Regions from separate parts of the Brevibacillus sp. MER 51 genome, predicted to be linked through region 3. Evidence: riboswitches for the same ligand, from Rfam matches in the RefSeq annotation. Region 3 holds a riboswitch; each other region holds the start of a gene.
The links. A riboswitch is a leader RNA that binds a small molecule or an ion and turns the genes downstream of it on or off. The one in region 3 is predicted to bind S-adenosylmethionine.

Region 1 (2,203 bases), on a different contig from region 3:
GCCGCTTGGAACAGGAAGCCAAGCAAAAAACGAACCTTGAGATGGTGGCGCCTGCCAGCCAATCCGATGCAGATTGGAGTACAAGGCATTACGGCGGCTTTCGTAGACAGCGACGAGATCGCGGACGCACTGCTGCGAATCCGTCATCGCTTTGGCTGCTGCCATCTGTACCGCTCCGAATAGGCTGACGAAGTAATGGTCCTGAATGAGGTTAATCAGACGAACCAGCTCGCGATTTCCTACCATGGCACCCACACGCCAGCCTGCCATGTTGTACGTTTTGGACAAGGTATAAAATTCTACGCCCACTTCTTTTGCACCCGGAACCTGCATGAAGCTGACCGGCTTTTTCCCGTCATAGCTAATCGCCCCGTAAGCGAAGTCGTGGCAGACGACGATTTCATGTTTTCGGGCAAAACGAATAGTTTCTTCATAAAACTCAAGTGGTGCGTTGACTGCTGTCGGATTGTTCGGATAGTTGAGAAACATCAGTTTCGCTCGATCCAAATCAGCTTGGGAGAGCTGGCTGTAGTCTGGCAAGAAATCGTTTTCCGCCTTCAACGGCATCATGGCCATCCGTCCGCCTACGACCGCAACCCCCGACCAATAATCCGGATAGCCTGGGTCTGGAACTAGTGCAACATCGCCTGCGTTCATGAGGACTTGGCAAATCTCTACGAGTCCGGTTTTGCTACCGAACAAAATCGCTACTTCTTCCTCTGGATCGAGGTCCACATCAAATTCTTGCTTATACCAATGAGCCACTGCCTGCTTCAGTTCCACGCGTCCCTGAAAAGGCGGATATTTGTGATGGAGTGGTTGTGCCGCTTGCACCTGTAATTCTTCAATAATGTGCGGCGGTGTCGGCAAATCCGGATTGCCCTGCCCCAGGTTAATGACGTCGTGGCCTTGCGCAATGACCTTGTTTACTTTTGCCACCAGGGTCGCAAAAAACTGGGTAGGGAGTCGATCAATCATATCGGAGGGTTGAATGCGCATCTTTGTTCCATTCCTTTCTTGGGCCCAATACAGTAAAACCCCCTTTTTCCATACAGAAAAAGGGGGAGATCAGCTTGGTCACGTCCTTATCTGTCAGGAAAAAATCCTGCTGGAATTGGCACAGCATCTGTCCATCACATGGAACAGATCCGCTGCCGGGCTTCATAGGGCCAGTCCCTCCACCTCTCTGAATAAGTCAAACACACGGAATATACTGTTTTTTCGTCTATATCATACTACTTGAGCACGTAAACCGTGTCAAGATGCTTGGTTCTGTACCGGCATTTGATGCCTTCTTTTCTGAAAAGAGCTGTGGAAGGCAAAGAAGGCGACAGACAACAAACACAAGCCTGCCATCACGAACAATAGTCCCTGCGCGTGAATGGATTGGAAAATGAATGCGCCAAGCAGTGGACCGAGCATCCGCCCAGCCGATCCAGTCCCTGCAATCAGCCCTTGGATAAAGCCTTCTCGTCCCTCAGGCGTAAATTGTGCAGCTACTGCCGGCACCGCTGGCCACACGAGCATTTCGCCCAGCGTCATGATGAACATGCCTGCCACAAAGCCTGCATAAACCGTTGACTGAGACAAAATCAACATCGACAAGGCAAAAATATAAGCGCCCAAGAGCATTTGTGCTTTTAGCGTACGAGCAAAGCGTCGAATGACCCACGCAATCAATGGCTGACCAAACAGGATCAAACCGCCGTTCAGCGTCCACAACAGACTGTATTGACGGAGGGAAATGCCCAGGGTTTGCATATAGGTCGACAGCACCGTCGTCCATTGGACATAGACAATCCAGCTAATTAATAGTCCCCCGCATAATAGCAGCAATGCGCCCCATACCACCTTTGTCTCTTGTTGTGGTTGTCGCGGCACATCACCAGCTACTTGCTCAGGCATGCTTTGTCCAGTCGTCGCGTTTCCGCGTTGTTGTTCCACCATTTTTAGCTGACGCGGCAAAATGAGCATGAACATCGCGAGGACGATCACTTGAGAGATGGCATTACCGAAAAACGTCCAGGCAAACGATACACTTGCCAAGAAGCCGCCCAACGCAGACCCGGCAGCTACCCCCACATTGAGGGAGACATAAATCAGATTGATTCCTTTACGTCCTCCGTCCGGCCATAAAACGACGGCCAATGCATTCATCACAGGAGAAAGTGTCCCGTAAAACAGTCCATTCAACAGAAGCAAG
Region 2 (2,203 bases), on a different contig from region 3:
CAGCACTGGGGTTAGCTTCACGTTGTCTGGCACCTGCTCGCCTTTGATTTTTTGGAACACGGTTTGGGCATGGATGCGTCCGATATTGGATGGGTCTACTGCTGCCGTCGCTGCCCACGGAGAGTTTTCCGCCTGGATCATTTGCAGATCCTCATCGCTCAAATCGATGGAGTATACTTTGATTTCCGTACGGCCTGCTTGCTGGATGGCGCGTGTCGCCCCTTTGGCAAATTCATCCCATGCCGCCCATACCGCTGTGATGTCACCTTTGTTCGGATACTTTTTCAAGATCGCTTCCATCTGCGTTTGTGTATCGAGGGCCGTATTGTTGGTAGCAGAACCGAATGCCGCAATCTCTTTCAAATCCGGATATTTCTTCTGGAAAGCTTCATAGGTCACTTGGCGCTTTTCCATAGGCGCAAAGCCAGCTACCCAAATTTTCACAATATTGCCTTTGCCGTTTGTATCTGCCGCCAGCTTCTCCAGGCTCAGCTCTGCCAACTTGTTGTCATCCTGCGCCACAACTGGCACACCCGGAATGTTGATGTCTGTATCAAACAGAACGACCGGGATTTTTTTATCCACAGCCTTTTGCGTGCCCTGCTGCAACGCTTCCGCCGTACCATGATCAATCAGAATGCCGTCGAACTTTTGGTTCACAGCCGCATCGAGATTGGACGCCATTTTTGCCAGATCGGTATCTGCATTGAAAACGGTCAACTCGCCGCCGTTTTTCTCCACCTCTGTCTTCACGCCATTGATGTATTGTGCAGAAAACGTTCCTACGTTCTGACGCATGATCAATGCGATTCTCTTCGCCTTCTCTCCCGAAGCACTGCCGTTTGTGCTGCCGGTTCCCGTTGTTGCCCCGCTGCCGCATGCCGTCACAAGAACAGATGCTGCCAAAACAAGTGATGTGATCAGACCGAGTTTCTTTTTCATTGAGATGTTCCCCCTTTTTCTTTTTAAAACACATAACAAAATTAAAAATTTTGTTTCCCCTCATTCGATCGAAGCTTCTTTTGATTTCACTTTCAAAAAGGAAAGAAACTTCGTAGAAGAAGCGCATTTCCAGTCCAAGCGCCTCTGGAGCCCATCTCAGCGTAGGAAGAAATAGCGGGGAATTTCAGCTTTTATTACATACAAAAACGCATTCGCGTTTTCAGGTTTGAAGCGCTCCCGCTATTTCTTCCGAAGCGGACAGTCTTCACTCACAGCGGGGCGGAGGCCGAAGCGTAGACTGGAAATGCGCTTCTTCCCCGCGACAGCTACGCAAAAAATCCTCTTTCACAGAGAAAGAGGACAAAAATCGACAAGATTCTCGCCTCTTATCTGTCAGGTATTCTACCTGTTGGAGTTAGCACCTTGGCTCGAAAGAACGCATTCTCTCGTGCTAGGTTGCCGGGCTTCATAGGGCCATTCCCTCAGCCTTCTCTTGATAAGAGTTGTTTCTATTTTCAAAACGTTTGTATAAGTATATACAGAATATAATCTGGCAATTACCTATCTGTCAACTAGGTTTACGAAACAACTTTCTTGATAAATATTCCAGTTTCTTCTGTAACATCAAGAGGGATTTTGTTGTGTCTTGTCGAATTATCGTAGATTGATACAAGCCTAGCAAATATTTGCGATGGGGATGCTACATGAGTCTATTAAAAGAAGTCATTCTTCAATGGTGTTTCGCCATTATCCCGTTTGTGTTTTTCAACATTTATTACCGTGACAAAATGAGGAACTACAGCCGTTCCTTTATTGTCATCACCAGCTCAGCCTGCATGTTTCTCGCGATGACCTTCGCCCCGAGTGTCACGAATGGCATGTTTTTTGATATCCGACATGTCATCATTCTTTTCGGACTGGTTTATGGCGGAGTCGAGATTGCCTTGCTCCTTCTGATTGAAGCCTTGGTTTATCGGTACTACCTCGGTGGCGAAGGAACATGGGTTGCCCTGCTGATCCTTACAGTCAATTTTGTCATATCACTCTTTTTGTATCGACACTACAAAGCCAGTTATCGGAAAACACTGTATCTTTTTATGACGAGTGCGATTTTTTCTGCGGTTGCTTTAGGGACTACCTATTACTTTTTTCCCACCTATGTAACTCAACACCTCGTTTACTACACCATAGTGATTCCTATTCAAAACTTTTTCGGCCTCTGGTTATTAATGTCGCTTTTCAGCAAATGCGTTTCGGATAA
Region 3 (2,203 bases):
GCCAAGCCGCAATGGACGAACGGGGTCAGGGAACAGAAGCTGTATTTCCGTTATCCGACAGACGGGGAAATGGGGGATACGGAATCTCGCACTGTACCTGCCTGGACAACGATGGAGAAGCTACCTGAGGGGACCGTTTCTCAGCTCGCGATTTCCTTCGATCACTTCCTGACGTACGAGGAGTACTATGAATTGGTTTCCCGCCATGTCACCTCTTCGGGACAAGATACGGTTTGGTTTGCGGTAGACACAGGGGTGGAGCGAAAGCAAGCAGAAGACGATGGGGCAAATCGATTTCTCGGTCCCGGGTACGTGTGGGGATTTGCGCAGCATGAACTGGATTACGGAGATGCGCCCATTCGGGTAAACGGGGAAGGGGACAGGAGAATGGCCGCCTACTTGGAAGAGATGAAGTACTTATCTGAGCAAGAAGATCTGGCTCGCGATGTCGGCGGATCTTTGCTATTTCGTAGCGACCTTCAGATAGCCGAACGATACAACTACATGCAGCAAAACGGAGTGCGAATCTACGGCGCCGTCCTCACTGGACCTACGAAAGAACTGTTGAAGCTCAAGGCCGAAAAGTCGATAACAGCAGCGTTATTGGGCAAAGTAGACTGGTGGAATTGGGATCGCCCTGCGGCATCGGGAACACAATCCAGCTATTGATAGCAAGGTGCGAATTTTTGCACAAAAGGGTGTTGACATCGTGGAAGCGTTGGTTGTATGATTCAAACTAAATCAAAAACCGAATACGTTTTGGATACCTTATCCAGAGAAGGTGGAGGGACTGGCCCGATGATACCCGGCAACCGACATGACGCCATTCAGACGCGAGGAAGCGACTGATTGACAGGCGACATGCACGGTGCTAATTCCTGCAGAAACAAAAGTGGTCTGGAAGATAAGGGGGACATCAACACGGTTCTTACACGTGACGACAGCGACCTCTTTTCTTCGGGAAAAGAGGTCTTTTTTGCTCTCATGACACAAACAAAACAAGTAGAGATAGAGGAAAAATACGTAGAGGGGAGTTTTGAAATCATGGCATATCGCGCATTGTCTGAACAGGAAGCAGTGGAGTACGTAAAAGCAATACCGGATCTTTTTAGCGAAGGAGCAGAGCTGACCAGCCGTGAAATCGGGGATGGTAACCTCAATCTGGTTTTTGACATTCAGGAGCCGGCAACCGGTAAGAGCGTCATTGTCAAGCAAGCACTGCCTTTTGCCCGCGTCGTGGGAGAATCTTGGCCGCTTACGATTGATCGGGCTCGCATCGAGAGCGAGGCACTCCGCATTCAGCACAAATACGTTCCAGACCTGGTGCCGCAGGTGTATCATTTCGACGGGGAGCTTGCGTTGACTGTCATGGAAAACGTCGGGGACCACATCATCATGCGCAAAGGTTTGATCGAAGGAAAGCGGTACCCACTATTCGCGAAGCAAATTGGCCGTTTTCTCGCGCAAACCTTGTTCTTCACATCCGATCTGGGCGCGCATCCGTACGATAAAAAAGCGCTAGTCGGAACATTCATAAATCCAGAATTATGCAAAATCACAGAAGATCTCGTCTTTACCGATCCATATGAAAATGCGCCTACCAACGATTTCAATCCGTTGATTCGCCGCGAAGTCGAGGCGATCTGGAACAACCGGCCGCTGAAGCTGGAAATCGCCAAGCTGAAATACGATTTCCTTACGCGCTCGGAAGCGCTGCTGCATGGCGACTTGCATACCGGAAGTATTTTCATCACGGAAAACAGCTTGAAAGCAATCGATCCAGAGTTCGCTTACTACGGCCCAATCGGTTTTGACATCGGGGCGGTTATTGCCAATCTGCTGCTCAACTACGCAGGCCAGCACGGTTTGCAAAAAGATCAAGGAGAACGGGAAGCGTACCGCGAATACTTACTGGAAACGGTCGAGGATGTCTGGAATGAATTCGTTTCGCAATTCGTTCAACTCTGGCACAAGCACGCCAAAGAGCGCAGCGCTCATGTCGAAGGACTGTGGCAAAGCTACGTGAAGCGCTTGATTCAGGATACAGCAGGCTATGCAGGCTGCAAAATCTTGCGTCGTGTCATCGGCTTGGCAGGCGTAGCAGACCTGAATGCCATTGAAGACGACCAGACTCGCGCAGAAGCAGAACGTCTGGCGCTCTCGATAGGAGAAGCGTTGATTCTCGGTCGCGGCGGCATCGACG

Region 1: it holds a riboswitch for S-adenosylmethionine, as region 3 does, so the genes downstream of both, M3630_RS11575 (pyridoxal phosphate-dependent aminotransferase) here and mtnK (S-methyl-5-thioribose kinase) in region 3, are expected to answer to the same signal.
Region 2: it holds a riboswitch for S-adenosylmethionine, as region 3 does, so the genes downstream of both, M3630_RS21095 (sugar ABC transporter substrate-binding protein) here and mtnK (S-methyl-5-thioribose kinase) in region 3, are expected to answer to the same signal.

What each region holds. Positions count from the first base shown of each region.
Region 1 covers NZ_JAMAUS010000004.1:401,545-403,747, reverse strand. Annotated here, with positions in the region: gene M3630_RS11575 (pyridoxal phosphate-dependent aminotransferase) at 1-999, opposite strand, end outside; SAM riboswitch class I at 1,083-1,197, opposite strand; gene M3630_RS11570 (MFS transporter) at 1,258-2,203, opposite strand, start outside.
Region 2 covers NZ_JAMAUS010000010.1:159,019-161,221, reverse strand. Annotated here, with positions in the region: gene M3630_RS21095 (sugar ABC transporter substrate-binding protein) at 1-942, opposite strand, end outside; SAM riboswitch class I at 1,326-1,445, opposite strand; gene M3630_RS21090 (ATP-binding protein) at 1,647-2,203, shown strand, end outside.
Region 3 covers NZ_JAMAUS010000008.1:172,105-174,307, forward strand. Annotated here, with positions in the region: gene M3630_RS18360 (anti-sigma factor) at 1-669, shown strand, start outside; SAM riboswitch class I at 766-911, shown strand; gene mtnK (S-methyl-5-thioribose kinase) at 1,045-2,203, shown strand, end outside.